DNA from 3 places in the Thalassospira sp. MIT1004 genome. Region 2 is predicted to be linked to each of the others. Evidence: riboswitches for the same ligand, from Rfam matches in the RefSeq annotation. Region 2 holds a riboswitch; each other region holds the start of a gene.

Region 1 (10,830 bases), on a different contig from region 2:
GCGTCAGGGCATCCTTGCCCGCCGATCCCTTGAACGACACGGCGCGCGATAAAATACGGCCATCCACTTCGGGAAGTGCGACATTCATCGCAATATCCCGCGCGGCAAGGCCGTTCACCCCATCCCGCCACGATGCTTCACCACCGCCAGATAGCACCACCTGGAAAACCGGTGCATCGACAACATCAAACGGCCCATCTTTTCGTTCCACACCCGGAACGGAAAGAGAGAAGCCGGTGGTGTTCAGGATCAAATCCGCACGTGTTGACCCCAGCCATTCTTCAACCAAGGCCGCCGCAACCGGGTCTTTGAGGCTGGCAACAAAAACAGGCAATGGATTGAGGCTATTACCCAACAACTCCTCAACCAGCGCATCAATTACATCCAGATTACCAGCCTGAATTAATGCACGGTAGAAGATGATCGAGACAACAGTATGATTTTGTTTCCAATTCTGTTCAATTTCTTCGAGATTTGCGGTGATTTTCCCCGGCCAATAAAGGCCTGCCTTGACCAAGGGTGCCGCCGGCTTCCAGTCCCAACTGACAGACGGGTTCAATTTTTCATATATAAGACGCAGTAAATGTTCAGCATTTCCCGGACCACCTTCGATCAGGTAACGCCAGATTTGCTGATACGTTGCACCCTTTACCGTCGATAACGACAACAGTTCCGCATCGGGTTGATCGTCACCTGGCAACAGTACCAACGGCACGTCGTTGCGACGGGCCAGTTCGACCAGCTGTTCGATCCCGTATTCCCAATATCCCCGACCGCCCAGAATGCGCACGATGATGAATTTGGCATCGGCCAGAACATCGTCGACATAAAGATCGACCGACATGTTGTGGCCCAACTGCAAAAGGCTTGCCAATCGCAGCGATGGTGTCACATCACCAAATGCCGAAGTCAATCGCGCCTGCGCCCCCGCCAGACAGGCAAGCTCGGACTCTGCCGCCGACAGGATAACGACATCGCCCGGGCTTTGCCCCAGATCGACGGCTTCGCTTCCATCGGTAACAAGTCCAGGCTGGGCGGCAAGCAGATGCATCGGAAATGTCCGTTTCTTTTATCGTGTGCTGGTTCAAGATCATCCGCCCGCACAACGTTGTCGACCGGATGATCTTACAATTTCAAAACGTCACGATGCCTTGATTGCCGCTTCGATGGCACCGCGATCCAAGCCATGCAAGCCGATCACCACCAGTTCCGACCGGCGCGTTTCGGTTTCGGCCCACGGCCGGTCGAAATAACGCTGGAACCTCTCACCAACGCCCTGAACAACCTGGCGCATCGGCTTGCCGGGAATATCAAGAAAACCCTTGATCCGTAGGACATCGAACTGACGCACGACATCAATCAGGCGTTTTTCAAGTACGGCCGCATCGTCAACCGCGTCAAGTGACACGACAAAGCTTTCAAAATCGTCGTGGTCATGTTCGTGACCATCGTCATGATGTGAGGGGCGGCTATCAAGATCGTCTTCGGCCGCCGCTCCAAGTCCCAGCAAAACAGCATTTTCGACCTTCGAATGCGCGGTCGCGATGATCTTGACCGATGGGCGTTTCAGCTCGGCCCGGATATCTGCCTCTACCTTGGCAATTTCGGCAGCGCTCAGCAAATCGGTTTTGTTCAGAACCACCATATCCGCACAATGAAGCTGCTCTTCAAACAGTTCCTCAAGCGGGCTTTCATGATCAAGATTATCATCAGCCTCACGTTGGGCCTGAACCGCATGATGATCATGGGCAAACAGACCGTCGCGCAATGCCGCCCCGTCCAGAACAGCCACCACACCATCTACCGTGACCCGTGAACGGATTTCCGGCCAGTTGAACGCCTTGACCAACGGTTTTGGCAATGCCAGTCCTGACGTTTCGATAACGATATGATCAGGCGGCGTGTCGCGATCAATCAGGCCCTTGATGGTCGGCAGGAAATCATCGGCCACCGTGCAACAGATGCAACCGTTTGCAAGTTCGACAACGTCGTCCTCGGCACAACCCGATATGCCACATCCATTAATCACCTCGCGGTCCACGCCCAGATCACCAAATTCGTTGATGATCAGCGCAATCCGCTTACCCCCGGCATTTTCCAGCATATTGCGGATCATCGTGGTTTTGCCTGCACCAAGAAAACCGGTGATCACTGTTGCCGGAATTTTTCCAAGCTGTGCCATATTCAATTACCCTTAAATCTATGAATTCTGATCTATTTAACCGACATCGGAATGCCCGCAACCACAAGCGTCACCTGATTGGCAAGCTCGGCAATCCGTTGATGCAATCGTCCGGCATGATCACGAAAGCTGCGCGCCATGGCATTTTCCGGCACAATCCCGAAACCAACCTCGTTCGAAACCAGAAGAACTGGGATATCCAGCCCCGGCAAAAGGTCGCAAAGCCGGTCAAACTCGGCCCCGATATCGCGATCTTCCAGCATCAGATTGGTCAGCCAAAGCGTCAGGCAATCGACCAGAACCGGTTTACTGCCGTCGTGATTGCAGGCAGACAGGACAGCGCAAAGATCAAGCGGTTCCTCAATCGTTTGCCACATTTCGCCGCGCGATGATTTGTGAAGTTCGATGCGATTTGCCATTTCCTCGTCCCATGCACGACCGGTCGCGACATAAATACCGCCGCCTGCATGGTTGATCCGGTTTTCAGCAAACCGGCTTTTGCCCGATCTGGCACCGCCAAGGATCAGATGGATCCCGGCAAGCTGGCTGCTATCAGCCATATTCTGGGTCATACCCACTTTCCTTCGCCTTGACCTCCCACCGAGGCCGGATTGCGTTACCCCATATCCTTACGAACAGGAATACCGATGGCTGGTTTCCTGGCTGCGGGCATGAAAGCAATCCGCCTTCCCGGCATGTTGTCTGCAAATCAACATTACCGGTGGCTTGTGACATCACATCACCCGGATCACCCAACCCGTTACAGTTGCGGGGGCAGCACCGGCATCACACCGGTTTCCCATCACCAAACGGCAGCGCCGAACCTAGCAGCTTTACCCCCACGACCAAAGCCCAAACTCCGACCTAGCCATAAGGTCAGTATTTGTAAGAATTGACTGCTTGTCGGCGGTTATTCTTTAGGAGAACATAATTTTGTCACGATGGATCAGAGCCGACAAAAGCCGCCCGCGTGACCGCCGGACATTACAAAACAAACAAAGTCCGGATGCCGAAACCGCAAAGGGTTTCGGAAAAACTTCTTGGGGTTAATTGGAAATTTGCTGATCAAATGGCAATTCATGAACAAATTCAACGAATTCGGAATCTGAAATCAACAACCTGGCAGACCGTATCACGCGAAGACATGTGGCGCGGGCTGCTGGATAGATTGAGCTATAATGATCAATCCTTTCCCGAATTCCTGCAACATCATGCTGTAAATGGTGAAATATCATTGGCGCGTCGTGATGTTCGAAACATTTATGCCAGCCGCCCGACCTGTGGTGTTGTCGCGACCATCATTTGGTCGCATGCGCGTGGCATCCGCGTAAATGCGCTTTCTCTTCTGGTCCGTGACCTGACGAAACTCGTAGAATTGTTCGAAAATGACGATTTCGACGAAGATCAAATGTCACTGCTTCTGGGCCAGCCCGGGATATCCATCCCGACCGCCAGCAAAATGCTTTCAGCCTGTGGCAAGAAATACAAAGGCAAACCCGCCGCCATCATCGACGACACGATCATTCAGGTTATCGAAGCACCGGAATTTGCATCCGACTTTACGGAAATCAACGAGCTTCGCGGCAAATCGCGCAGTCGGCCTATTCCCTACTACGAAGCCTATCTTGACGATGTCGCGTCAATCTGTGGCAGATACGATGTCTCTGCCGATATGGTAGATCGCTTTTTGTCGGAATATGCACTTGTCGATGCGCAGGAAACCGATCAACGGAAATCCGCCTGAAAACTGATACCCTGTGTGGCATGTCATTCAAGCCCAACAGGGTATCGGCAACTGCACAGCCCCCTTTAATCAGTAACGCAGATTAACCCCGGTCACCCGCCAGCCCGGTTGATCGACGCCGGTTATATGTTCGATCCGGGTCACGCCAAGCGTATCGATATGAAATGATAAGGCCGCCTCAAGCGACAGACCAAGCGCATTGGCAAGGGCCGCGCGCACCGTCCCGCCGTGAATAACGGCCACAATATCGCGCCCGGCCCAATATCTTGTCAGCCGGTCAAATATTGGCCCAACCCGTTCGACAACGTCGCTGAAACTTTCCCCATTCGGAGGATGCTGGCGCGCGAAATCGGTCCAGAAACGGGTGGTTTCCCCTTTGGGCAGATCATTCCAGTGTTTCTTTTCCCATGCGCCAAAATGCTGTTCGGCAAAGCCGGTTTCACGCGTCGGCAGGATGTTTTCATCCATCAGCTCAAGAAGTTTAAGCGCGGTATCAAGCGTGCGCGAAAGGTGGCTCGTAATCCAGACCGCGTCGTTTGGCAAATGGCGCGACAGGGCGCGCAATGCCTTTTCATCGGTAAGATCAACCGGCATGTCGCTTCGGCCATAGACAAGCCGTTCCGGGTTGAGAACCGGCGCATGGCGAACAAGCCACCAACGGGTTGTCACTGCTTTGTCCATTCTTCCCCCAAGGAAAAATGCGGTCGAAAAATACGACCCGGGTTTGGGCTCCGTTTTAAACGGTCCTTTTCATGATCTTATCATCAGGCAATCTGAAGTATCGCGATAAATGCAATACCGACAAGCAGCTCGGAGATGATTTGAGTCATGCCCAGCACATCGCCAGTATGGCCGCCAATCTGATGCCGGGCGATCCATCCGACAACCGATGCCCCGACCATCATGGCTATCAGACACATGAACGCGGTCACCGCACCCGCAACAATCACCACCAGAACCAAGGCGATGGCAATACCCGCGCTCACCACTTTGATGTCGGGTCGTCCGGCACTTTTGCCAAGACCATCTTCACGAGCCGGATCAAACACATAGGTCACAATCGGCATCGCCGCGCGCGATAGTGTCGCCATCACAATCAGGATGGCGGCCATGCTGCCACTTTCACCCGCAGCATCCAGAAGGGCGATGCGCATCGCTAGGCATAAAACAAGCGCAACAACACCATAAGTGCCGATCCGGCTGTCGCGCATGATTTCAAGCTTGCGTTGACGGTCCAATCCACCGCCAAATCCGTCGGCACAATCGGCAATGCCATCCTCATGCATCGCCCCAGTCAACGCGATCAGGGTAAAAGTCGCGACAATGGCCGTAATCATGACATTGCCGGTCAGAATCTCGATGACGTAGGCCGGAATGATCGCAATCCCGGCCATGAACAACCCAACCAGCGGCCAGCACCAAACTGATCGTGCCATCGCATGCGCGCTGAAGTCACATGGAATGAAAACCGGTATCCGGCTTAGCAGGGCAAGAGCACGCCAAAAATCAGCAAGCATCCCCTTGGGGGGGGCTTCAGGCTCAGGTTCTGATTCAGATCCGGTTTCTGGCTGTTTGGCATCAACTTGATCATCATCAAGGTTTTGCAAATTCATTCCGGTTTGATTATGATCATTGTTCACGGGTGTGTTCCGATATTCGAACTGGCATTTTGCACGCAATCAGACTAATCATGGGCGCGACAGAAGCCAAGCAGAAGACGCTTTGCATCCTTGTCCGCCAGCCGGAGATTTTCCATGTTCGATCCCAAGCATCCCCCCCAAAGTCTTGATGAAATCCGCACCCTTATGGCCCAATTGCCCGGTGTCGATGCAGAGTCACAGGCAGCCGTAAGTACGCGCGAGCCACAATTGACCAAGCCCGCAGGCGCGCTCGGCAGGATGGAAGATATCAGCCTTTGGCTGGCAGGGTGGCAAGGAAATTCACGACCGAACATGACACGCCCGCGTGTCACGGTCTTTGCCGGAAGCCACGGCGTCTGTGCACAGGGCGTGTCGGCATTCCCGGTCGAGGTCAACCAGCAGATGGTTGAAAACTTCATCAATGGCGGTGCGGCAATCAACCAGATCTGCAAAACGGTTGACGCGGAACTGCGCGTGATGGAAGTCGCCCTTGAAATCCCGACCAACGATTTCTCGCAAGAACCCGCCATGGATGACGAAGGCTGCGCCGAAGCAATGGCCTTTGGCATGAGCGCCATCGAAAAGGGGATTGACCTTTTTGTGCCCGGTGAAATGGGGATCGGCAATACCACCTCGGCCGCCGCCATTGCCTATGCCCTGTTTGGCGGTGAAGCCGCCGACTGGACCGGACGCGGCACCGGCATCGACGATGAAACGCTTAAACGCAAAACACGCGTGGTCGGGGATGCCATCATCCTGCACAAAAATCAGTTCCATGATGCATTCGACGTTCTGCGCTGTGTCGGCGGACGCGAAATTGCCGCGATGGCCGGTGCCATTCTGGCCGCACGTTACCAACGGGTACCGGTTCTTCTTGATGGATATGTTTCCTGTGCAGCCGCGGCAATCCTTGGCACTATTCGCAGCGATGCCCTTGACCATTGTCTGGTCGGGCATATTTCGGCCGAACCGGGCCATAAACGACTGATTGAAAAGCTTGGAAAACAGGCACTTCTCGATTTTGGCATGCGCCTTGGCGAAGGATCGGGTGCAGCCCTTGCCATTCCGCTATTGCGGGCATCGGCGGAATGCCACAACGGCATGGCAACCTTTGTCAAGGCAGGTGTCACAAGCCGCGACGCGTAATCGTTTTGATTTCGGAATTAAAAAGATACCGGCCGTTTGCTGGCGTTATTTTTTGGTGCGCTCGCTCAGCAGATGCTCGACATGGCGACCCTGGAACATGGTGATATTGATCGAATGACCAAATTTGATCGCCCGCTCATCATCGCAGCGGCACATGATCACGCGCGTATCGCCTGATTGCGCCACAGCTTCGCGCATGGCGTTGCCGTGCTCTTCGTCCAGATTTTCCATTTCCGGGTCCCAGATCATCTTGATCATATCAACGCCAAGCTTGTTGCGGTTGATATAGGGCAGCGAAAGGTGGCTGATCCCGTCAATACAAATCCGGTAACCACGATCGCGGCAGAAATCACGCGCAAAAAAGAATGCGCCAAGATCGGCAAAGATATCGATCTTTTGCAGTTCAAGCACGATGGTTCCGCGCTGACCTGCCTTGACGTTGCTGTCAAATGTCAGGAAATCCGGCGACAGCAGGGTCGAAACATTCAGATTGATACTGACCGAACCGGTCACCGATGCATCATTGCTGCGTGTCAGCAACGACAACATGCGACGATCAAGAATTTCCGTCAGATGCTGAAACAGCCAGCGATTGGACAAAACATTGACATCGGGCAGCAGTGTTTGCTGCAAATCCTTGATCGAAATGAACAATTCGTGAAAAACCGGCGTCGGGTTCGCATCACCGACAACCGCACAAATCGCCTGCCTGCGCATCAGGTTCGAAAGATCGGCCCTGCGCAATGCTTCGTCAATACGCCCCAGTATTTTGGGTGTCAGCGGTGCACGATCATCTTCAAGCATCGGGCTGTCGTTGTGACGCTCGGCCGCCTTGCTGACCTGACGCGGACGGTTGGCGTTTGAGCGCACAAGCGTTTGTGTCAGATGCAGGAAATCCTTGTATTGCTGTGCGACATCGAAATAGTCGGTAAAGGTCGCAGGCGCACCGCTTTCATCCTTGCCGTCACTGATCAGCGGATCATCATTGAAAAGGAATTTGAGCCGGAAGATGACTGCATTGACCTCGTCAATCTCGGCCGCATCAAAGATGAAAATCAGATCCTGATTGGACAGCGTGAAAATACGCCCGGTCACATCAGGAACGATTTCTTCGAATGATGCAATTGCCGTCCGGATATGATGATCGCGCCGGTTGAACGGCAGCAGCTTTGAAAAATGCACATGAACCGCCCCCACGCCATCCTTGCGACGCTCAAGACGGCGCACATAATCGACCAAAAAGGCTTCGGGTGAGGGTAACGTGCTTTCAGACATACAGGATGACCAGATTTTCCAATGTGCAACGCGCGGCGAAAGTCCCGATTGAAATACAATAGTTCGCGGGCCGTTAACAGCTTATGTATTTATCATTGTGACAAATTGAAACCAAACCCGAAAATCAGTCATTTCCTGACGTTCCGATATTTGCCGAAAACACCACTTTTAAAAACGATAAGTCATGGCAATGGATCATCCAAGCTGCTAGTTTCAGGCCGATTTAAGTTCAACCTGTCAGGATTAAAAGATTATGTGGCGGCGCAAACGCATTCTGGTCACCGGTGGGGCCGGTTTTCTCGGTTCCCATCTTTGCGAAAGATTGCTCCAGGAAGGCCATGACGTTCTGTGCGTCGACAACTTCTTCACTGGCACAAAGGACAACGTTGTCCATTTGCTCGACAACCCGCATTTCGAGCTGATGCGTCACGATGTAACCTTCCCGCTATATCTTGAAGTTGACGAGATTTATAACCTCGCCTGTCCTGCGTCCCCAATCCATTATCAGCACGATCCGGTTCAAACCACCAAGACCAGCGTTCATGGTGCGATCAACATGCTCGGACTTGCCAAACGCGTCGGAGCGAAGATATTCCAGGCCTCCACAAGTGAGGTCTATGGCGATCCGGAAGTTCATCCACAGACCGAAGATTACCGTGGCAGTGTAAATCCGATCGGGCCGCGTGCTTGCTATGACGAAGGAAAGCGCTGCGCAGAGACACTGTTCTTCGACTATCATCGCCAGCACGGGCTGGAAATCAAAGTCGCGCGAATTTTTAATACTTACGGTCCCCGTATGCATCCTCAAGACGGCCGCGTTGTATCAAACTTCATCATTCAGGCTTTATATGATGAGGATATTACCATCTATGGCGATGGCCGGCAGACACGCTCATTCTGCTTCTATTCGGATCTGATTGAGGGATTTGTCCGCTTTATGGCGACCGAAAAATCGGTCAGCGGCCCAATCAATCTAGGCAATCCGCATGAAATCACAATTCGCGAACTTGCAGAGCGCGTAATTGATATGACTGGCGCGAAATCCAAACTCATATTCAAGGATTTGCCGGCGGATGATCCGTTGCAGCGCAAACCCGACATCACCAAGGCGCAAACAATCCTGAACTGGAATCCGACTGTCGCACTAGAAACCGGCTTGGCGTCAACCATCGACTATTTCCGTGATCTTGTGAAAAACCGCAGCTAGACAATCACCGAGTTGTATGAGTGAAGAAATGGATATCAATGCCTTCTTCGATGCCGAATTTGACGAGCATCTTGATCTGGTCGACAAAACCCGCGAAGCAACGCGTGCGCCCTTTGCAAAACTGGTATCGATCTGCACCAATGCGCTGAACGAAGGCAACAAACTCCTGTTCTTTGGCAATGGTGGATCAGCAGCCGACGCGCAGCATATCGCAACCGAATTCACGGTTCGTTACATCAATGACCGGCGTGCATTGCCGGCCATTGCCCTGACAACCGATAGCTCGGCATTGACCGCAATCGGCAATGATTTCGGATTTGATTATCTGTTTTCCCGCCAGATCGAGGCACTGGGTCGGCCAGGAGATGTCGCAATTGGCATTTCAACGTCCGGCAACAGCAGGAACGTCAATCTCGGCCTTGAAAAGGCGCGCGAGATGGGGCTGATTTCCACTGGCTGGACCGGTAAAACCGGTGGCGCCATGGTTGATCTGTGTGATCCGTTGATGATCGTGCCAAGCAACACCACCGCCCGTATTCAGGAAATGCATATACAGCTCGGGCAAATGCTTGTTGGCGCACTCGAACATACCCTTGGCCTGACCAAGGCCTGATCCGAGCCACTTTCGATTTAACGAACAGAAGACGATACGCACATGACCGATCTCAGCCATCTGGCCCAACTGGTTGAACAACTGCCCAATGCCAAGGTACTTTGCATCGGCGATGTGATGCTTGACCGGTTTGTCTATGGCTCGGTCACCCGTATTTCGCCAGAGGCACCGATCCCGATCATCCGGGTCGAACGCGAAAGTGCAATGCTGGGTGGTGCGGGCAACGTTGCCCGCAATGCGACGGCCCTTGGCGCATCGGTTCGTTTTCTTTCCCTTGTCGGTGATGATCTTCCAGGCCGGGAGGTGATGGAATATGTCGCCAATGACAAGGGTGTCGAGCCCTATATCCAGATTGAACGCAACCGCCCGACAACGATCAAAACCCGCTATATCGCGGGCGGACAACAATTGTTACGATCTGATAACGAAACTACCGCAACGCTTGCCGCCCCAACCATCAGCAACCTGTCTGCCTTGGCTGCACAACTAGCGCCCGATGTCAGTGCCATTATCCTTTCCGATTATGGTAAGGGCGTTTTGCATGGTGACGTTGTCGCCGCAACCATTGCTGCCGCGCGCAAGGCCGTAAAACCGGTTATTGTCGATCCCAAGGGTACAGATTACAGCATCTATCGCGGTGCGACGGTCGTCACCCCGAACCGAGCCGAAGCCCAGGCCGCAACCGGCATCGACATTCAAAGTGACGAGGATGCAATTGCCGCAGCCACCAAAATCATCACCGAATGCGGTATTGAAAACGTCCTTCTGACCCGAAGCCAGGATGGCATGACGCTTGTCACCAGCAAAGGTGAGGCAACCCACCTTCCGACCGAAGCACGCGAAGTATTTGACGTATCGGGGGCCGGTGACACGGTCGTTGCCTGCCTTGCATCGGCGATTGCCGGGGGTGCATCACTTTCAGACGCTGCGCGTATTGCCAATGTTGCCGCAGGCATCGTGGTTGGCAAGATCGGCACCGCTGTTGTTTATCCGGACGAACTGATTTCTGTTCTGCATCATCAC
Region 2 (10,830 bases):
ATGGCTGGACCCAGACCAGAGACGACGCAGACCGCGTCATTTCCGGCTATTTTGGCAATCGCCGTTATATCGGTGGTGGCGATCGTCGCGAGATCAGCGAACGTTTCTATAACCTGATCCGTCATCAGGCGCGTCTGGGCTGGTGGCTTGCCGAATGCGGATATGAGTTTCAGGATGGTCGTGCGCGCATGATCGCCGAACTGGTCTTGCAGGACAAACGCAAGGCCGAAGATATTTCAAGCATGTTCAATGGTGAAGAATTCTGCCCGAACCCGCTGCATCCGGCAGAAAATCATCTGATCAACAAGCTGACCGGTAAAACCCTTGACCATGACGGGCAGCCGGGCGCAGTCAAAACCGAATTGCCGAAATGGCTGTATGCCGAGCTGCTAAAGCTCCATCACGAAAATCTTCCGGCGGAAATGGTGGCCTATAATCAGCCTGCCAAGCTCGATCTGCGTGTCAACCGCCTGCGTGGTACGGTCGAGGACGCCATCAAATCGCTTCAGGCCGATGGCATCCACAATATCGAAAAGCTTCCCTATGCACCGAACGGCCTGCGTCTGCCGCTTGGCGTCAATATGCTGGTCACTGCGGCTTACAAGGATGGCCTGATCGAAATTCAGGATGAAGCATCGCAGATTTGCGTGCGTCTGGTCGATGCCAAGCCGGGCATGCATATCCTTGATATGTGTGCGGGCGGTGGCGGCAAGACGCTTGGCATGGCATCCGACATGCGCGGCAAGGGCCGTATCCTTGCCTGCGATACCCATGGCGGTCGTCTGGATAATTCGCGCAAACGTGCCAAACGTGCCGGTGCCGGGGACTGCATCCAGCAGCGCATCATTTCCGATGAACGTGATAGCTGGCTTCGCAATAAATCCGGTTTCTTTGATCGTGTTCTGCTTGATGTTCCCTGTTCGGGGCTTGGCACCCTGCGCCGCAACCCGGCGCTGCGCTGGCGCATCGGGCAGCGCGATATTCGCACGCTGATGGCAAGCCAAAGCAAGATTTTGAAGGCCGGTGCGGCAAAGGTCACCAAGGGCGGGCGTCTGATTTACGCGACCTGTTCGATCATGCCCGAAGAAAACGAACGCCTGATCGAAACCTTCATGCGTGATCGCAAGGATTTCCGACCGGTCCCGGTCAGTGAAATCTGGCCCGACGCCCCGAAATCCGTTCCGGTCCCCGGTGGCAAGGACAAGCCGTGGCTTCGCCTGTCGCCTAATGTTCACGGTACGGACGGTTTCTTTGTTGCGGTGTTTGAACGCACAGCCAAAGGCAAGGTGAAATAATGACAATGGCGGCCATGGTCATCGCAAACAACCCGATGTCCGATGCCGCCCTTGGTCTGCTTGCAAACTGTAAAATTGCGGCAAGAAAAATGGCCCTGTCCCGAATGGGGACAGGGCCAGTTCTTTCCACAAGTGCATTTTACCGTGAACGCGATGTGAAGATTGGATCTTCCACAGTTTACCCGACCGGTTTTTTATTCCGTCTTGGGCGCAGTTTCGCCACCGGAGGTGCCGCCATCATCCTGCGGCATCAGTTCCAGCGGGCTGCTATCTTCGCCTGCATTGCCATCAAGACCCTTCATGCCCGGAACTTCCTGATTGTCGTCCGGCAGGACGGTGTTCGGCGCTTCGCCGGTTTCGGCTGCCGGGGCATCAGGTGCCGGGGTCATGGTGTCGCTCTTCTCGGTACCGGTTTCAGTGCCAAACAGCGACGCAGGGTTATTGCTCTCGGACTGGGTCATTGCAATGGCCGTTGCCGCACCGGCGACCAGAAGAAGGCCAGCGACGGCAAGCGCGATTTTACTGCCTTTGTTCTGTGTCATTTGTCTGTGTCCCTTTGCATGGTCAAACTTGATTTGCTCATGATTTCTGATTCTGTCGGACGCGGTTATCTCCGTGCTCCGTTGGAAACCAAGTTACAGACGCATTGCGCAGGAAAAAGGGACCAATTGTGCTCTTTTCGGGGGCGTTCCGGCAAGAAAAGGCCGCAATTGTCCCCAAATGCCGGAATTCGGCATCAGAATTTCATGAATGCATCCCAAGGTAACCGTTTGCGCCGGGTTGCCGAGACGGATGGTTTGGCGTATGTACGGCGCAACCCCATACTCGACGGAGATACGGCCCGATGACAGATCGCGTGCTGATTATTGATTTTGGATCGCAGGTCACCCAGCTGATTGCACGCCGCGTGCGCGAAAGCGGTGTCTATAGCGAAATCCACCCCTTCAACAATGTCTCGGATGCTTTCCTTGACGAATACGCGCCCAAGGCCGTGATCCTGTCTGGTGGTCCGGCATCGGTCCATTGGGACAAGGCACCCTCGGCTCCGGCAAAGGTCTTTGAACTTGGCGTGCCGGTGCTTGGCATCTGCTATGGTCAGCAGACCATGGTCAATCAGCTTGGCGGCAAGGTCGCAACGTCCGATCACCGCGAATTCGGTCGTGCCTTTGTCGATGTGATCGAAGACTGTGCACTGTTCACCGGCATCTGGGCCGAAGGTGCACGCGAACAGGTCTGGATGAGCCACGGCGACCGCGTCGATGCCCTTCCTGACGGGTTCCGCGTTGTTGGTAAATCCGAAGGCGCACCATTTGCTGCCATCGCCAATGACGACAAGAAATTCTATGCCGTCCAGTTCCACCCCGAAGTGGTCCACACCCCGCATGGTGCGCAGCTGCTTAAAAACTTCACGCATGGTGTTGCCGGTTGCTCTGGCGACTGGACGATGAACGCTTATAAAGACGACGCCATTGCCAAAATCCGCAAACAGGTCGGCGATGGCAAGGTCATTTGCGGTCTTTCAGGCGGTGTTGACAGCTCCGTCACCGCGGTTCTGATCCACGAAGCGATTGGCGATCAGCTGACCTGCGTGTTCGTTGATCATGGTTTCATGCGCTCGGGCGAGGCCGATCAGGTGGTCACCCTGTTCCGTGACCATTACAACATTCCGCTGGTCCATGTTGATGCCTCGGAAACCTTCATTGGTGCGATCGAAGGCGAAATCGATCCGGAAACCAAACGCAAAACCATTGGTCGCCTGTTCATCGAAGTCTTCGAAGAAGAGGCTAGGAAAATCGGCGGTGCTGATTTCCTTGCTCAGGGGACCCTTTACCCGGACGTCATCGAAAGCGTGTCTTTCACCGGCGGCCCGTCGGTCACCATCAAGTCACACCACAATGTCGGCGGCCTTCCGGAACGCATGAACATGCAACTGGTCGAACCGCTGCGTGAACTGTTCAAGGACGAAGTCCGTGACCTTGGTCGTGAACTGGGCCTGCCCGACAGCTTTGTTGGCCGTCACCCGTTTCCTGGCCCGGGCCTTGCCATCCGTATCCCCGGCCAGCCGATCACGCGCGAAAAGCTCGATATCCTGCGCAAGGCCGATGCGATCTATCTCGAAGAAATCCGTAATGCCGGTCTCTATGACGCCATCTGGCAGGCCTTCGCTGTGCTGCTTCCGGTCCGTACCGTTGGCGTGATGGGCGATGGTCGCACCTATGATTATGCCTGTGCGCTGCGCGCGGTCACCTCGACCGACGGCATGACCGCCGACTTCTTCGCCTTCCCGCCGGAACTCCTTGGCCGCATCGCCAACCGGATCATCAACGAGGTCAACGGTATCAACCGCGTCACTTATGACTACACCTCGAAACCACCGGGAACGATCGAGTGGGAATAAGCTTTCCGATCACCAGAAACAACAAACGGCGCGTCCATTGGGCGCGCCGTTTTTACTTCTTGCTGAATCTATCTTGATAGGAAGTAAGAGGTTATAACTAATACTTTATCTGCTTGTGCTAACTACGTCAGGAAAATAGGGATGACTTTCGGCCCTGTTGTTTTGGATCTTCTTGAGACAGTTTTGACAGAAAGTTGGGAATTTCACGACCAGTTAGACAAGTTTGTCATCCGGTCTGGCGTTCCAAGGAAATGGCTCGACGATGCGAGGTCAAGAGCTGAGCAAAGAGCACAAAACTCTCGGCGAGAATATGAGCGAGCACCAAAAAGGTTTGTTGTGCAAGAGCTTCTGGAACTTGCGCAAGGGCAAAAGGATTCAGGGCAGAAAGCTATTAGCAATCTCGTTTCTTTTGCTGTGAAACTTGATGAAAGTGGATTCCCAGTCCGAGCGAAAGAGGCATTGAGTGGATTACGAGAACAGTTTGAGATCGCGCAATCGATTAGAAAAGAAAATGAAAAAGCAGAGCAACGGAGGAAAGAAGAAGGCATACAAAGAAAGAAAGACCAAAAATACGAGCAGAAAGAGGCAACCAGAGCAGAGATTTTGAATGAATTTAACTTGCTAGTGGTAGAAGAAAACTCTCAGAAAAGAGGTTATGCGCTAGAACAGTTACTAAAAAAATTATTTGAGTTGGAGGGGCTTTCGCCACGGGGGTCCTTCCGCAATAAAGGTGAGCAAATTGATGGTAGTTTTGAATGGCAAGGCCATACCATTGTTCTTGAGGCAAAATGGGTATCCTCACCTGTCTCTGGAGCGGAGTTTGGAGCTTTCATCTCGAAAATTAGCGGTAAAAGTGCAAATACGCGTGGATTGTACGTTTCAGTGAATGGTTACTCGACCGAAGCTCTTGAGGGTCTCCAAACAAAAGGCGAGTTAAGATTTGTAAGTATCGATGGGGCCCATTTGTATCGCGCGTTACAGCCAGGTCAGAGCCTAAGTGCAATTTTGCGTTTGGTCTGGCGTCATGCAGATGAGACTGGAAGTTCTTACTTGCCAGTAAGCAATATTTAGTTGAATCACTGATTTTCAATAGTTGGCCATTGGCCCATCCGAGCCGCAATCCCCTGTCGAATTGCATGCATTCGATAGCACCTGCTGAACGCTTCGCTGCCAGTTAAAGGTCAGGCAGGAAGATAGCGACAGGGTCGCAAGTAGTGCGGCGATAAGGGCAAGGTGGCGCATGGTGGCCCCCCGTTTCCTTTGGATGGTTCAGGCCAGTATCAGACGACGACATTATACCAGAACCCGGTCGCAATGTCGTCGGCGCAGAGTTTACAGGGCGAAGCCCGCAATCAGATCTTTTTGACGAATTCGGATTTAAGCTTCATCGGGCCAAATCCGTCGATCTTGCAATCGATATTGTGGTCGCCTTCGACAAGGCGGATATTTTTGACCTTGGTGCCGACCTTAAGCGGTTGAGACGCGCCCTTGACCTTCAGATCCTTGATGATCGAAACCGTATCGCCGTCAACAAGCACATTGCCATTGGCATCCTTGTATTCGGTTTCGTCTCCGCCCGTTGCGGTTTGCTGCGACCATTCATGGGCGCATTCCGGGCAAATCAGCAATTCGCCATCTTCGTAGGTATAGGGCGACTGGCATTTGGGGCAGGGGGGTAACGTGCTCACGGCAGATCCTTGGGTAAAAGCGTTAAGTCATGACCCTACCCGTTCCGGTTTGGCCGCCTATCTCGTAACGCCCGAAACCCGACTTGTCGAGAGTTTGCGCCGACAATTACGACCAGAATAATTGCAAGGCAAAGACAAGCATCGCAAACAGGCTGACAAAATAGGCAATGGATCGCACGCCATTGATCCCCGGAACGCGCGTGATTCCGGCAAAATAGAACCCGGTATGGGCAAGGCGGGCGATGGTAAAGACAACCGCGCAAGCCACGGTGACAGTGTTTGAAATACCGATGGCGTGCGCGACCAGAACGATGATCGCAAACGGCACCAGATTTTCCAGATGGTTCTGATGGGCACGAAGGCCGCGGGCGGCCAAGCCCTGCCGTTCGGGCAGGTTGTCGCGATTGCCCATCAGGCGTTTGCCACCGACCTGCCTGCCATAGGACCAGTTGTAAACCCACGGAAATGCAAGGCAGAAAAGAGCATTGAGGACGAGAAGGGCAAATTCGATTGGCAAGGAAATACCTTTGAGTGGTGGCGTTTCCCTGCCATACGCAGGAAGAAGGGAAAGCGATCACACTTTTGTGCAATGAAGCTTGCGCATTCAGCCAAAGGTGATCGCCTGTAATTGCTTATTCTTCGGCAGCCTTGCGAAGGGCCGGAAGCCCGACACCAGCCGTTTCAAACCCGCCATCGGCGGCGATCACCTGACCGGTAACGTAGCTCGCTTTGTCGGAGCATAGAAACGCAATCACTTCGGCGATTTCGCGTTCGCTGCCATACCGGCCAAGCGGCATGGCATCAAGATAGGCTGATATGATTTCCGGCGAATGGACAGCCATGGCAAGCTTGGTCTTGACCGGGCCGGGGCAGACGCAATTGGCTCGAACACCAAAATCACCAAGCTCGATCGCCTGTTGTTTTGTCAGATGAATGACAGCGGCCTTCGATGTGCCATAGGCCACCCGGAGGGTTGATGCCCGAAGCCCGGAAATCGAGCCGATATTGACAATCGCACCCTTGGTCTGCTTGAGCGCTGGGATTGCCGCCTGCGAAACAAGAAAGACCCCATCAAGGTTGGTTTCCATGATCCGGCGCCACGCGCTGAAATCAGTTTCATGGATCGGCAGGAAATCGGCAACCCCGGCATTATTGACGACCGCATCAATCTGTCCGAACTCGGTCAGGACCTCGTCGATCATCAGATCGACCTGTTCGGGGATCGATACGTCATATTCAAATGCCTTGGCATTTGCGATATCGCGACATGCGCTGCGAAGTTCCGCGCTGTCGCGGTCAATCATCGCAACCTGCCAGCCCTGTTCGATAAAAAGATGTGTGGTGGCGAGTCCGATGCCGCGTGCGGCACCTGTTACGAGGGCAACCTTGTTTTCCATTCACGTCTTCCCTGATAACAGCCGTTAAACAGGCTGCTTTGTTTCTTATGAAGGACGCCCCGTGTTAACCGGGCCGTCATGATCACAAGAGCTTACAGGTCGTCGGCAACGAATTCCAGAAGATCACCGGGTTGGCAATCAAGTTCCCGGCAAATTGCGGCAAGTGTTTCAAACCTGACCCCGCGCACCTTGCCCGATTTCAGAAGCGACAGGTTCTGTTCGCTCACCCCGATCCGCGCGGCGAGGTCCTTGGACTTCATCTTTCGCAGGGCAAGCATCACGTCAAGCCGGACAATGATCGCCATCAGACGAAGCTCCTGTTCTCGTCCTCGATCCGGGTGGCTTCTCCCAATACCCAAGCAATCACCAAAAGCAACCCGCCCAGAAACAGGGTGCTGGCCTCGGCATCGCTGAGCCCGATAGACAGCATCCTTTCGCCTTCAGGGCGGGTTATGGTTGCCAGTACGGATGTCAGTGCGCCTGAAAGCGGCTTGATCAGGGTTTGCGCCATAAGGGCCACGGAAAATGCTTTCAGATGGGCAATCGGGGCAGGCTGGAAAATATGGTTTTCGGCAAAGGACAGGAACATCTTGCGCAATCGCCAAAGCCCATAGGCCATAACAAGTGTCGGCAGCATCATCGATGCCATCACGGCATATTTCTGCCATCCGGAAAGGGCGCGCAATTCTTCAATGCTGATGGTCATCTGGCTGGCGCTGGTATCAACCCAGCCATCGACATGCCATATCAGCGGCACGAGACAGATTTCGAAAACAACGCCGATAAGGCACACCCAGCCAAGAATGCGGCTGACGGTGCGGACATTTTTCAGGGTGTCGGACATGACGGGGCTCCATTCGGAAACAATCGGGGGACATTTTAATGACGAATCAAATTCATTAATTAAAGTAAAACATGAATTTTTTATCGAAATGAGTCAATCCGGATTTTTGTCCGTAGTCGCGCTTTGATCGTCAGGCGGGCGATGCCCGGCCAAAATTCAGACAAAAAAAATGCAGCCGGGGCGGTTGAAACACCCGGCTGCAGGAGGAATGGCGGGGAGGGGAGGAAAACCCGCCAGGGAAGAGAGGGAGACGAAAAAGTCTGGCTGCTTCCAGCGCGGCGTCGTTAATGCCGTTTGGAAGAGATCATCGCGTCCCACGCACCTTGCAAACGTTGTTTGGCTTCACGAAAACGCTGCAGGGATTCTTGCGGGATATCACCGCTATGATCCTTGATCTCGCTCCAGGCGGCATCCATGTCATCCCACGCTTGAACAACCTCGCTTGGCAATTGTTCAAGCCCGGCTTCGGATTCCTTGCAATGTGCAGCAAGGCCGAACTCCCAATCCTTGAATTCCTGATGGAGCTTGGCGTGCTCCGGAAGGGGACGGGCTGTCATGGGAGCCTCCTTTTGCTTTTCCAGACAGGTTCAATCTGGCGTGTAATCATGTCATCGATTTGCAATGAAAAGGCGATTTTGGGGCATTTGGGTTGCCGGACCTGAAACCGGTCATTTACCCACCATGTTGTCCCATGCCTTTTCAAGCTTTGCAGTTGCCTTGTGGAATTGCTGCGCGGTGGCGTTGCTTGCGCTTTCACCCTCGGATTTAAGCTTTTCCCAAGCCTCGTTCATTTCGTCATATGGGCCGGAAACTTCCTTGGGCAGGTTGCCGACCTGCATGTTGTTGTCCTTGCAATAACCGGCAACATTCTTTTCCCAGCTATCGCGCGACTGCTGCAGATTAAAAAGATCAAGTGCAGTTTGCTCTTGCATCGCTGTTTCTCCTCGGTTTCAGGGGCACATTTGATGGTGTCTTGTCCATGAAACGCCTCCTCATGGCCGGGGTTCCATGGCAACCGCGATCAAGTCCCCTTGCCAAGTCATTCAGGGCATGGAAAATAGGGGCATGTCACAAAGCAAAACAAATTCCCGCAAAGTCGAAATTGCCCCGACGCGTCCCGTGATCGCCCGGGATGAAAACGGCGACGATTGTCAGGAATGCGATACAGCCGCACGTCTTGGCCTTTCCACCGAACAGGGGGAAGCCGTAACGCGTGACGCGTCGCGTGCGACTGGTCATAACCTGTCGCTGCCCGATATCGAGGCGGCGGCAAAAATCTTTGCGCTTTTGGGGGATGCCGGGCGGTTGCAGCTTGTTCTGCGCTGCATGGAAAAACCGCAAACCGTCGGCGAACTGGCCGAGGCATCAGGTATGTCACAATCGCTTACCAGTCATCATCTGCGTCAGTTGCGCGATCAGCGCATTCTGGCATCGGAACGAAACGGGCGTCATATCTTCTATCAGATTGATGACGAACATATTTCCCGTGTTGTTCGGGACGTCTTTGCCCACGTCACGCACGATTAGGCCTTCTGCCCCGGGGTTTGGGGGCGGATCGACAATCGGGCGAATATGTTCGACGAATGATCACCCGGCCTGCGTGGTTTTCACATTGCACTTGCGCCAAATTACCGTCATAAACGAATGGCTTGGTTTTTCCCGCTCTGCTCGGGGTTGGGAAACGAAGAGGGAATTTGGAAAGCCGTCTGTTTTACGGCCAAAGCCAAAGCCGCCCCCGCGACTGTATGCGACGAGTGCCCGCCATCATACCACTTGCGAAAGCAGGGAAGGTCGGCGACGCATGATGACCCGCAAGCCAGGAGACCTGCCAGGCATGGACCCGAACCGACTGTCGGGTGTGACAGCAAAGGAGATTTCTATGACCACGCAGACCGCGGCATTTGCCGCTTCGAAAAAATCCGTTCTTCTGCCGATCCTTGCCTGCGCCGTTTTTGGCCTTGCCGTTGTATTTGTCACCGGCCACGTTCAGGCGGACCTGCTTCATGACGCGGCACACGATGTGCGCCACGCGACCGGCTTCCCCTGCCACTAAGTCATGTTCACACGCATAGTAACCAGCGCGTTGTTCGCTGGTGCTGCAGCGGGGCTTATTGCGGCCCTGCTACAGCTGTATTTTGTGCAGCCCGTTTTGCTGCATGCGGAGCTGTATGAAACCGGTGCCCTTGTGCATTTCGGCGGTGACGCGGTTAGCGCGCATCAGGATGTCGGTGGCATTGATCCGCTACGTGACGGGCTAAGCGTCCTGTTCACGATGCTGGTCTATACCGGGTATGCACTTATACTGGTGGCGGCCATGGCCTTTGCCGAAAACCGTGGTCATGTGGTGGCGGCGCGCAATGGCATCATCTGGGGCATTGCCGGTTTTGTCATCGTGCATTTTGCACCGGGTTTCACCTTGGCGCCAGAGGTGCCCGGTGTTGCCGCGGCCGATGTCTATGAACGGCAAATCTGGTGGTTTGCGACGGTGGCAACCGCGGCACTTGCGGTTTGGCTGATCGCCTTTGGTCGGAACTGGCTCGCGTGGGCGGCGGCGGTTGTTCTGCTTTTGGCGCCGCATGTTATCGGTGCACCTGAACCCGATCAGTTCACCGGTCCTGTGCCGACCGAACTTGGCGCGCTGTTTGCTGCGCGTGCCTTTGGTATCGGGGCGGTGGCCTGGGTATTGACCGGCTTGTTTGCCGGGCATTTCTGGCGGCGTGAAGCCGACCGGGAAGCGTAAACGCAATCGATCAGGCGCGGTATATTCCGCGCCTGTTTTCTTTCATTGATTTGTCTGGATAAACGAAATGTCACGTTCACTTGCCCTTTTTGGGATCGGGCTTGTTTTTGGCGGCGGGATTGGCTTTCTGGTCGCGGCGGGAAATGGCATCACCCTTGACGGTCATGATCATTCTGATCCGCAGGCGCACGGCGGAAGTACGCATGATGACACACATGGCGCGATGAATTTGACCGGTGCCCATGCCAGCCATGATGCCACCATTTCCCTGCCCGATGCCGTTGATGTGCCAAGATTTGATGTTGCCATTGCGCCCGATCCGGTCAGTGGCTGGAACCTGCATCTTTTGGTGCAGAATTTCCGTTTTGCCCCCGAACATGCCAGCAGTCCCCATATCCCGGGCGAGGGGCATGCCCATGTCTATGTTAACGGCACCAAGATTGCCCGCCTGTATGGCCCGTGGCTTCA
Region 3 (10,830 bases), on a different contig from region 2:
CCGCACGTCCATCCTGCATTTCCAGAATGTAACCTTGCCCGGCAATCAGGTCCGACGCCCTGCCGATCAATCCTTCATCGACACCGCGCACAACGGCAAAGCCGCGTTTCAGAACATTGCGATAGGAATAGCTTTCCAGAAGACGGTCATAGCGCGCCAGTCCTTCGGTTTCGCGGTTCAGGATATTTTTAACCGCCGCCTGCATCCGACCAGCCAGATCGCCGATCTGTTTGCGGTCGCGTGCGATATCGCGTCTGGCATTTGCCGGGCGAAGTCCGGCGGCAGCCTGATCAAGACGTGCCTTTTGCATCTGGATGGCGGATTTGATCGCACCATCCAGCCGCAGACCAGCATTTTCCAACCGTCCGCGTTTTTCCGAAAGCTGTTCGCGCGGACTGACCAGCCGTGCCCCGGCTTCGTTCAGACGCGCACGCGCCTGCTGCAAGACACTGCCTGCGGCACGTGGTAGCCGATCGGCCCAGTTATCAAGGGTCTGGCTGCGTTCTTCAAGCATCCGGCGCGGATCGCCAAGACCACGCGCAAGGCTTTCAAGGGCTGTGCGTTTTTCCACACCAAGCCGACGGACCGCCTGCGTCAGACGAAGGCCGTCTTCCTCGACCTGACCGATCAGATCAAGCCGCACCGGAACGGCCTTTTCCGCGGCCCCCGTCGGAGTAGGCGCACGCAGGTCAGACACAAAATCAATCAGGGTGGTATCGGTTTCATGACCGACTGCGGAAATCACCGGAATGTCGGATTCCGCCACCGCGCGGGCAATGATTTCCTCGTTAAATGCCCAAAGGTCTTCCAACGACCCGCCACCGCGCGCAACAATCAGGACGTCGGGACGCGGAATATTGCCATAGGGCAAAAGATCATTGAAACCGCGCACGGCCTGCGCGACCTGTTCGGCGGCACCGGTTCCCTGTACCAATACGGGCCATAACAGAACCCGGCGCGGGAAACGTTCGCGCAGCCGATGCATGATATCGCGGATCACCGCCCCGGTCGGGGATGTTACAATCCCGATGACATCGGGCAGGAACGGGATCGGCTTTTTGCGATCCGCATCAAACAGTCCTTCGGCAGCAAGTTTCTTTTTGCGTTCTTCCAGAAGTTTCAGGAGTGCGCCTTCGCCGGCAACCTCCATCGTTTCGATGACAATCTGGTATTTCGACCGGCCGGGAAATGTCGTCAATCGGCCGGTTACAATGACTTCCATGCCGTCTTCGGGTGCGATGCCAAGTTTGGATGCCTGCCCGCGCCAGCAAACACCGTCCAGCACCGCCTGATCGTCTTTGAGTGCCAGATACATGTGACCGCTGCTTGCGCGCTTGAAGCCGGAAATCTCGCCGCGCACACGCACAAACGAAAACGCATCCTCGACCGTGCGTTTAAGCGCGCTGGAAAGATCAGAGACCGAAAATTCCGGTAGATTTCCCGGTTTCGCGGGTTCTTCGGGCATGGGGGCGAACGGGTCGAACAAATCTTGCGTCATCAAGGGCACTTTATGCTAAAAGCCCGCATAAATTTTCAAGCGGGATGGGGTGCAAGCCTAGTTCATCCCGTCTGGACCATCAAGCAGTCGGACACGTAATCGAGGTTAAAATCATGAAGGTTCTGGTCGTTGGCGGTGGCGGACGTGAACATGCATTGTGCTGGGCAATTGCCAAAAGCCCGCGGCTGACCAAACTTTGGTGTGCGCCGGGCAATGCCGGGATTGCCGATTCAGCAGAATGTGTCGCCATTTCAGATAGCGACATTGACGGCCTTGTGAAATTTGCCAACGACAATGCGGTCGATCTGGTTGTTGTCGGCCCCGAGGCCCCGCTGGTCGCGGGCCTTGTAGACGCGCTGGATGCGGTTGGCATCAAATCGTTTGGCTGTTCAAAAGCGGCGGCACAGCTTGAAGGCTCCAAGGGTTTCATGAAGGACATGGTGGCAAAGTTTGGCGTCCCGTCTGCGGCCTATGGCCGTTTCACCACGCCCGACGATGCGCGGGCCTTTGTTGAAAAGCACGGTGCGCCGATTGTCGTTAAGACCGACGGCCTTGCCGCGGGCAAGGGTGTGACGATTTGCCAGACAGTTGACGAAGCCCTTGCCGCAATTGACGAATGCATGGTCGGTGGCAAATTCGGCGATGCCGGTGCGGAACTGGTGATCGAGGAATTCATGACCGGCGAAGAAGCATCCTTCTTTGCCGTCTGCGATGGTGAAAACGTCATTCCGCTAATTGCCGCGCAAGATCACAAGGCTGTGGGCGAAGGCGATACCGGCCCGAATACTGGCGGTATGGGGGCCTATTCCCCCGCCCCGGTTTTCACCAAATCGGTTGAAGACAAGGTCATGGAACAGATCATTGTTCCGACCGTCAAGGGCATGGCCGCCGAAGGCCATCCTTTCAAAGGGGTCCTGTTTGCCGGTCTGATGATCGATGATGCGGGCAACCCGAAACTGATCGAATACAACATCCGTTTTGGCGATCCGGAATGCCAGGTTCTGATGACGCGCCTGAAATCGGATGTGATTGATATTCTTGATGGGGCGGCAAGCGGCGAACTCGATAAGGTCAAACCCGAATGGCATGACGAAACCGCCATGGTCGTTGTCATGGCCGCCAAGGGGTATCCGGGCAGCTACGACAAAGGCACCGAGATCAGAAATGTTGCCGATGCGGATGCGATGGACAAGGTCAAGGTCCTGCATGCGGGCACGAAAATGGATGGTGACAAACTGACCGCGACGGGGGGGCGTGTTCTTGGCGTTACCGCACGCGGCACGTCGGTGACCGAGGCACAGAAACGCGCCTATGAAGCGGTTGACGCCATTAACTGGCCGGGTGGTTTTTGCCGTCGTGATATCGGCTGGCGCGCGATTGCCCGCGAACAGAAATAAACATTCAACTTGAAAAAGACCGGGTCATGCAGCCCGGTCTTTTTTCATGCCTGCGTGATAGCGCACTGCACATTGCCCGTTCGGGCCATGTTCGATGGTGGCATCCACACCGAACACATCACGCAGATTTTGGGTCGTCAGAATATCGGCAGGACTGCCGATCCCCACCAGTTCCCCGTCACGCATCATGGCAATCCGGTCGCAATACATCGCGGCATGGTTCAGATCGTGCAAGGCCGCCACCACGGTCACCGGTAATTCATGCACCAGTTCCAGCAATCCAAGCTGATGACGGATATCCAGATGGTTTGTCGGTTCATCCAGCAGAAGGAATTTTGGTTCCTGCGCCAGTGCGCGCGCGATATGAACCCGCTGCTTTTCACCGCCCGAAAGCGTATGCCAGAACCGGTCGGCCAGATGGGTCATGTCAACATCGCCGAGCGCACGTTCCACAATCGCATCATCGCGTTCCGACCAAGGCGACAGCATGCTGAGATAAGGTGTGCGTCCCAGTGCCACCGCCTCGCGCGCGGTCAGGCGGTCGGTGGTATCGGCCTGCTGTTCGACAAAACCGATCTGTCGGGCCAGTTTGCGACGACCATGCTTTTTCATGTCCTGCCCTGCCAGCATCGCACGCCCCTGATCAGGTGGACGAATACCGGCCAAAACCGACATCAAACTGGTTTTGCCCGATCCATTCGGCCCGATCAGGCCCAGAAACTCGCCCGGTTCCACCCGGAGGGAGACATTTTTGATGATCTTGCGAAAACCGGCAGACCAGACGATATCGCGCAGTTCCAAACTCATCGCAAAATCCTTCCGTGACACAGGATCAGGGCAAAGACCGGGGCCCCGACAAGGGCGGTAATCACCCCGATTGGCAAAACCTGCCCCGGAACGATCACGCGTGAGATGACATCGGCACAGACCAGAAACAGTGCGCCAATCAATGCCGATAGCGGTAATAGCAGCCCATGACGCGTTCCGACAAAAAAGCGCGCGGCATGCGGGATCACGAGCCCGACAAAACCGATGGAACCAACAATACTGACCATTACCGCGGTCATCATCGCGGCTGCGACAATCAGGATCGCATAAACCCGCCTGACCGGCACACCAAGCGATGCGGCGGATTCACGACCAAACGTAAAGGCATCAAGTGCGCGTGCATGCCAAAGACACACGACAAGCCCGACAAGAGCCACGGGTAAAGCCAGCCACACATCGGGCCAGCGCACGCCGCTAAGATTGCCCAGAAGCCAGAACATGATGCCGCGCGCCTGCTCGGCACTGGCCGATTTGGTGACAATGAAGGATGTAAGTGCGTTAAACATCTGCGATCCGGCAATCCCTGCCAGAATGATCGCCCCCGTGCCGCGCCCGGCCTGTAATGCCAGAAGGGTCACAAAGGCGAATGCCGCCACCGCGCCGATAAATGCGCCAAGTGACAGGGAAAGCATCCCGGCCCCAAGACCAAGGATCACGACACTGACCGCACCGGTCGATGCCCCGGCTGAAATGCCCAGCAGATAGGGATCGGCAAGACTGTTGCGCAAAAGCGCCTGCAGGACCGCGCCGGAAACGGCCAAAGCCGCCCCGCAACTTGCAGCAACAATCGCGCGGCTCAGCCGATAGTTCCAGACAATACCGGCATCAATCGCATCCACCGGATGACCGGCATCCCATAAATGATTGGCAATCGTATCGATCACCGTACCCACCGGGATTGCTGTTTCACCCACCGATGCGGCAACCGCCAGGACCGCAGCCAGCAACATCAGCGCGGCAAATGCCACGCTGATGCGTTTCATGAAAACGGGGCTGGAAATGACGTTACCGATCACTGGTTTGATCACTGGCCCGATCACTGGGTTGCCTCGAACGCCTCGATTGCCTTGGCCAGCGTTTCAATGCCCTCGATTGTCCGCATGGTCGGGTTCATCGACTGGGCATCCATGACGACGATATTTCCGCTTTTGACCGCATTCATCTGACGGGTTACCGGATCGGATTTCAGGAACTGCATTTTAAGTTCCCAGTCATCGGCCGGAAAACGACGACGATCCATTTTGCCAATCACAATGATATCGGGATTGGTTCGTGCGATGGTTTCCCAGCCAACTGTGGGCCATTCATCGTCACTGTCGATGACATTTTCCACACCAAGGATCGACATGACATAGGCCGGTGCGCCTTTCTGCCCGGCAACAAACGGATCAACATCGATTTCAGCGCTGGAGAACCAGAACAGGGCCGAAATGCCCTTGCCGTTGACGGCGGCGACTTTTTCACGTGCGGCTTTTTCGCGGGCTTTGAAATCGGCAATCAGATCTGCGCCACGTTCCTCGACGTCGAAGATTTTCGAAAGGTCGGCTATCCCCTGATAGATCTGATCCATCGAAAAGGCATCAATCCGCGTTCCGTCACCGCCCGTGGTGTTGTCCTTACCGACGCAATCGGCTGGTGCGGTATAGACCGGGATTGAAAGTTCAGCAAACTGGTCAATCGTTCCGACCTTGCCATTCGGGCCGATATGCCATTGGAACTGGGTTGCGACCATATCGGGTTTCTGGCCGACCACACTTTCAAAGCTGGGATCGTTGTCTGCCAGACGCGGAATGGTGGCGTTGACGTCGAGAAACTGTTCCTGCACCGGACCAAGCCATACGGCCGTTCCGACCACCCTGTCCGCCAGTCCCAGAAGATAAAGCAGTTCAGTGCTGCTTTGGCCAAGCGATACGACACGGTTCGGAGCCTGATCAAAGGTCAGGGTTCGACCACAATTTTCCAGTGTAAGCGGATATTCCGTGGCAGATGCGTATTGTGCGAAAGAAGCCAGTCCTGCAGCAAACACCCCGACTGCAAAAACCTTTTTGTTCAATTCAATCACTTTGCGTCCTTTCATGGATATGTCGATCCGGAATTTCATTTCCTGACCGGACATACCAAACCAATAAATGTTATGTTATAACATAACATCAAAGTTACTATGGTCAAGGGACTGGCTGAAGTGCTGAAAAATGGCGGGAAATGCCGGGATCCAAGGGCGGTCCAATGGCTTTCAGCCCGCCCGGAACGGTGACATATACCGACATCCTCCGGGGCACCCCGCCCGGTCCGTCGTATTCATGTCAGCAGGTCTCCTGGCTCGCGGGTCGTTGTGTTTTCCTGCCTTCCCGGGAAATATCCCAGTGGCTTTCAGAAGGAAACACTCACCGCCTACAGTTGCGGGGGCAGCTTCGGTTAACCGTCTTCACGGACGGCTTCGAATTCCCTTTATCCTTATCGGATACTGACATCTATCGGTGTCACATAGTCACAAAGGCCGGTCAAGCCAATTGCGAATAAATCGCAATGATTGCAATTTTCAATAGGCGTTCGCAGCCGCCGTGCCATCGCCGCCCAGTCGCCCAAGGATCGCCGAGACATCGCGCATCGGTGGCGCGCCAAACATGCGGGCATATTCACGGCTGAACTGTGAGGCGCTTTCATATCCGACTTCATAGGCCGCGGTCGCCGCATCCTTCATTTCCGTCAGCATCATCTGGCGCGCCATCGTCAGGCGAAGGCGTTTCTGATACTGAAGCGGGCTCATGGAGGTTACCTGCTTGAAATGATGATGGAAGGAGGACGGGCTCATATTTGCCTGTGCCGCAAGATCATCGACCCGCAGTGGTGCTGCAAAATCGTCCTTCATCAGACGGATGATCTTGGAAATGCGCTGCATGTTGCTGCCGCCCATTCCGATTTGTGCAATCCTGGCCCCCTGAAGGCCGCGCAACAGGCGATAATGCACTTCGCGCAGAAGCATCGGCGCCATCACGGAAATATCGTCTTTCTCATCACACAGGCGCAACAGGCGCATCACGGCACCCAGTAAGGTATCGCTGGCGTTATCGACATGAAGCCCGCAATCGCTTTCGGATGCCGAGCCGACCTGAAGATCAATCTGGGTGACAAGATCACCCAACATCTGACCATCCAGTTCAATCGACAAGCTGCGATACGGAAGTGCTGCACTGGCATTTGTCACACAGCCGACAATCGGCAGGTCGACCGACGCCACCAGATACTTTCCGGGCACGTAACTGAAAACCGCCTCGCCCAGAGTGACCTCTTTGGCACCTGACGCGATAATGCAAAGGCATGGCTTGTAGATTGTCGGAACTTTCATCGACGGCCCGGTCGCACGATACAGATGCACCGCCTTTACCGGCGTCTCGGCAACACCTTCGCCTTCGCAGTATCTGTCAATCAGTTCAGACATCTCTTCAAACACAGGCATCACCAAACTCCTTTATTTCTCTAATATGAACTATAGCAACCAGAACCATCCTGAAAAGCGGTTTTCACCCTGCCTGGAGAATCAGGCAATTGATCAAGAGTTCTGTGTATTCATCAGGCCGCCCTTTGCAATCACAGTAAGCGCCATGATCCAGACAAGGAGGATGTCATGTCGCTTATGTCCAACAATGTTGAAAACAAGGTCGTCGTTATCACCGGTGCCAGCAGCGGGATTGGCGAGGCCACGGCAAAACTTCTGGCCGAAAACGGTGCAAAGGTCGTTCTTGCGGCCCGACGCACGGCAAAGCTTCATTCCATCGTCGCCGAAATCGAGGCCGAAGGCGGCACCGCCACATGTCGCGCGGTTGATGTCACCGATGCCGACGACGTCGAAGCACTGATCTATTTCGCCAAAAACACCTATGGCCGCGTTGATGTGATCTTCAACAATGCCGGTGTCATGCCCCTGTCGCCGCTTGCCGAACTGAAAATTGACGAGTGGAACAAGATGATCGACGTCAATATTCGCGGCGTCCTGAATGGCATTGCTGCTGGTCTGCCATTGTTCAAGGAACAGGGTAGCGGCCACATCATCAATACCGCGTCCATTGGCGCACATCTGGTATCCCCGACTGCCGCCGTTTACTGCGCCACGAAATATGCCGTCTGGGCGATTTCCGATGGCCTGCGTCAGGAAAGCCGAGATATCCGCGTCACCACCATTTCGCCGGGCGTTACCGAAACAGAACTTGGCAACGACATTACCGATGACAATGCCAAAGGGTTTCTCGGTGAACTGCGCAAAACCGCACTCAGCCCGATTTCCATTGCATGGTCGGTGCTTTACGCAATCGCCCAGCCCGAAAGCGTCGATGTCAACGAGATCATCGTGCGCCCGACCGCATCGGCATATTGATCCGTACCGCCCAAGGAGGCCCGCATGGCACGTCATATGTTTGCGTCTTCTATCACCAGTCTTCTGATGCTGTTTTCCAGCACCGCCACCGCACAGGAGGATACCGTCATGTCCACAACCACATCGAACGACCCGCATCCCTATGTTGGCATGTGGGTCACGGCTGATGGCAATATCCGTCAGGAATTGCTGGCCAACGGACGTTATGACGAGGCGCGCGGCAATCGCCCGTCTGCCTATCAGGGACGTTATGAAATTTCCGGTAATCATATCGATTACTGGGATGATACCGGCTTTACCGCCGACGGATATTTCGAAGACGGTGTTCTGTATCACGCCGGAATGGTGATGTATCGCCAGCCCATACAATAGCATTCAGGCTTTAAAAGCCCCGCTGCACCGGCTAACCCGGCGCAGAACCCGCAAGGAACGGTATCGAATGGATGCCGTTCCTTTTTTCATTTTCATGCGCGAAAACTTTGCCAATAATCAGGTCGCTGTAACGGGCACATTGCCAGTCACGACATTCCGTTCATCAGCCGTGGCAAAGGTAAACAGATCAATCGGTTCGGAAAGTCCGCGAACATCCATCTGCCCGATCTTGCGAAAATCTTCTGCGGTCAGATACTGTGCCGTCGTTGCAGAAATCAGAACGTCGGTTCCCAGTTCCTTGTTCATCACTTCCAATCGGGCCGCCATATTTACCGTATCGCCATGCACGGTATAGTTCTGACGCCCACCCCCGCCGACACTGCCGGCAATCACCGTCCCGGTGCATATCCCGATACGCGTACGAACATGGATCCCAGCGAAATCCCGACTTTGCACAAGATCGGAAATCTCGCGTGCGGCGCGCACCGCACATCTGGCATGATCGGGGTCCTCGGCCGGGACATTGAAGGTCGCCAGTACCGCATCGCCCTGAAACTGGGTAATCACACCATGATGACGGTTAATGATCTGTGACACTGCATCGAAATATGTGTTGAGAACCTCGACAATTCCTTTCGGGCCGATGGTTTCGGTCAGCTTGGTGAAATCGGCCAGATCGGCAAACAGGATGGTTGCCTCACGCTCGACCGGGGCCAGTGACCCGCGCTTAGATATCAGCGCCTCGGCCACGGCGGGCGGCACATATTGTCCGAAAATGTCGGAAATGGCGCTACGTTCCTGTTCCGCCTCGATCTGGCGGCGCACCGTATGGCGCGCACGCCACATGACCAGACCAATCAGAATGGCAACAACAACCAGCGAGAGGGCTTCCTGTGCGCGGCTCCAGGCACCGATAAAATCGGGGCTGAAGAAATAGGTCACAAAAGTCTGGGTATCGGGAGATGTGCCGATATCCTGCCAGTCATAGGTCTGATCCATATCGCGGATGGCATAAAGAAACGCACCAAGCCACCCGGCCGCCCCACACATACCGGCCCATAAAACAAGGCCGGGCGAAAAACTGAACGCCGCAACACCAACAACGATAAAATAGAATGGGAAGATCGGCGTGCGGAAAATGACCGCCTGGGGCAGATCGACATTGTCAAAAACCGGCTGCGTCGCAATCAGAAGCGACAGGAACCCGATATCAAGCGCGATGAACAGATACTTGATCCAGTTCCGGTCATAGGATGATCCGATAATCCGGTAATGGATGATGCCAAACCCGGCAAAGACACCAAGCGCAATCAGATATTCAATGGCACGTAACGGGTCACCCGACCGCGACGCCACAAGCCAGACCCCCATCAGGATCAGCGCGACCAGACGCCCCTTGATCGCCAGCCGCAGACCGTTCTGTTCCGCCTCGTGGAAAATGGCTTTCTGCCCGGGCTTTCCCATAACGGTTTGCTGCATGAACATGCCTTTCTGCGATGGCGACCTCGCCATTTCAATGATTGCAAGTTTATTTAGGCAGACATCTGGCATACCGCCATGCGAAAAACGCAGATATTACGATCTTGAATTCGCCATGTTTTATCCCGATTACGTCCACACTGTCCGGTATAGTTCCGGACATCTTAAATTAACGGGACCTGATTGATGACGACTTCTGTGGAACGCAGACGATTTCTGAAATCCATGGCCGCTGCCGGGCTGATCCTGCCGGGCATGTCGATGGTCAATGGTGCCTCGGCCGCGAACGAAAAACTTGATCTTGGCGAACCGCAAAGCTTCAGCTTTGACGCCCTGATCAAACGCGCCGAAGCCATGGCAAAATCGCCTTACGAGCCGCCTGTCGCCCCCGATCCCGAAATTGTCGGCAAGATCGATTACGACATTCATGGCAAGCTGCATTACAAGCGCGAATTTTCACCATACGCCGATGGTTCGGGCACCTACCCGCTGACCTTCTTTCATCTCGGCATGTATTTCGCCAAGCCGGTTCACATGCATCTGGTTGACGGTGGCAAATCGCGCGAAGTGGTTTATACGCCGGACTATTTCGACATGCCCGAAGACAGCATCGCGCGCAAGCTTTCGGAAAACAGCGGCTTTGCCGGGTTCCGTCTGCATGAAAATGTCGAACGTGATGACTGGAAAACACAGGACTGGGCAGCGTTTCTTGGCGCGTCCTATTTCCGTGCGATTGGCGATGAAGGCCAATATGGTCTGTCTGCGCGCGGTATTGTGGTCAACACGGCAACGTCCCAGCCCGAAGAATTCCCCGATTTCCGCGAATTTTATATCGAACCGGCGAAATCGGCCAATGCCCCGGTCACGGTCTATGCCCTGCTGGA

What was found. Region 2 has a riboswitch for cobalamin ahead of BC440_RS14560 (CbtB domain-containing protein). Riboswitches for the same ligand answer to the same signal wherever they lie in the genome.
Region 1: another riboswitch for cobalamin. It lies ahead of cobU (bifunctional adenosylcobinamide kinase/adenosylcobinamide-phosphate guanylyltransferase); the one in region 2 lies ahead of BC440_RS14560 (CbtB domain-containing protein).
Region 3: another riboswitch for cobalamin. It lies ahead of BC440_RS01290 (ABC transporter substrate-binding protein); the one in region 2 lies ahead of BC440_RS14560 (CbtB domain-containing protein).

What each region holds. Positions count from the first base shown of each region.
Region 1 covers NZ_MCAO01000033.1:470,729-481,558, reverse strand. The annotation lists gene cobN (cobaltochelatase subunit CobN) at 1-1,051, opposite strand, end outside; gene cobW (cobalamin biosynthesis protein CobW) at 1,142-2,182, opposite strand; gene cobU (bifunctional adenosylcobinamide kinase/adenosylcobinamide-phosphate guanylyltransferase) at 2,215-2,754, opposite strand; cobalamin riboswitch at 2,814-3,038, opposite strand; gene BC440_RS13795 (hypothetical protein) at 3,351-3,926, shown strand; gene BC440_RS13790 (histidine phosphatase family protein) at 3,996-4,607, opposite strand; gene cobS (adenosylcobinamide-GDP ribazoletransferase) at 4,691-5,443, opposite strand; gene cobT (nicotinate-nucleotide--dimethylbenzimidazole phosphoribosyltransferase) at 5,681-6,712, shown strand; gene BC440_RS13775 (hypothetical protein) at 6,758-7,987, opposite strand; gene BC440_RS13770 (UDP-glucuronic acid decarboxylase family protein) at 8,241-9,194, shown strand; gene BC440_RS13765 (D-sedoheptulose 7-phosphate isomerase) at 9,223-9,807, shown strand; gene rfaE1 (D-glycero-beta-D-manno-heptose-7-phosphate kinase) at 9,850-10,830, shown strand, end outside.
Region 2 covers NZ_MCAO01000042.1:106,212-117,041, forward strand. The annotation lists gene BC440_RS14500 (RsmB/NOP family class I SAM-dependent RNA methyltransferase) at 1-1,295, shown strand, start outside; gene BC440_RS14505 (hypothetical protein) at 1,490-1,837, opposite strand; gene guaA (glutamine-hydrolyzing GMP synthase) at 2,140-3,693, shown strand; gene BC440_RS22440 (restriction endonuclease) at 3,835-4,764, shown strand; gene BC440_RS23185 (hypothetical protein) at 4,780-4,935, opposite strand; gene BC440_RS14520 (zinc ribbon domain-containing protein YjdM) at 5,046-5,381, opposite strand; gene BC440_RS14525 (MAPEG family protein) at 5,488-5,898, opposite strand; gene BC440_RS14530 (SDR family NAD(P)-dependent oxidoreductase) at 6,014-6,778, opposite strand; gene BC440_RS14535 (helix-turn-helix transcriptional regulator) at 6,871-7,083, opposite strand; gene BC440_RS14540 (DUF2975 domain-containing protein) at 7,083-7,622, opposite strand; gene BC440_RS14545 (hypothetical protein) at 7,907-8,179, opposite strand; gene BC440_RS14550 (hypothetical protein) at 8,291-8,554, opposite strand; gene BC440_RS14555 (metalloregulator ArsR/SmtB family transcription factor) at 8,688-9,149, shown strand; cobalamin riboswitch at 9,256-9,470, shown strand; gene BC440_RS14560 (CbtB domain-containing protein) at 9,502-9,675, shown strand; gene BC440_RS14565 (CbtA family protein) at 9,679-10,362, shown strand; gene BC440_RS14570 (hypothetical protein) at 10,430-10,830, shown strand, end outside.
Region 3 covers NZ_MCAO01000002.1:114,245-125,074, forward strand. The annotation lists gene xseA (exodeoxyribonuclease VII large subunit) at 1-1,498, opposite strand, end outside; gene purD (phosphoribosylamine--glycine ligase) at 1,612-2,895, shown strand; gene BC440_RS01280 (ABC transporter ATP-binding protein) at 2,920-3,702, opposite strand; gene BC440_RS01285 (iron ABC transporter permease) at 3,699-4,751, opposite strand; gene BC440_RS01290 (ABC transporter substrate-binding protein) at 4,760-5,800, opposite strand; cobalamin riboswitch at 6,011-6,207, opposite strand; gene BC440_RS01295 (AraC family transcriptional regulator) at 6,263-7,180, opposite strand; gene BC440_RS01300 (SDR family oxidoreductase) at 7,358-8,095, shown strand; gene BC440_RS01305 (Atu4866 domain-containing protein) at 8,120-8,467, shown strand; gene BC440_RS01310 (adenylate/guanylate cyclase domain-containing protein) at 8,585-9,952, opposite strand; gene BC440_RS01315 (glucan biosynthesis protein D) at 10,133-10,830, shown strand, end outside.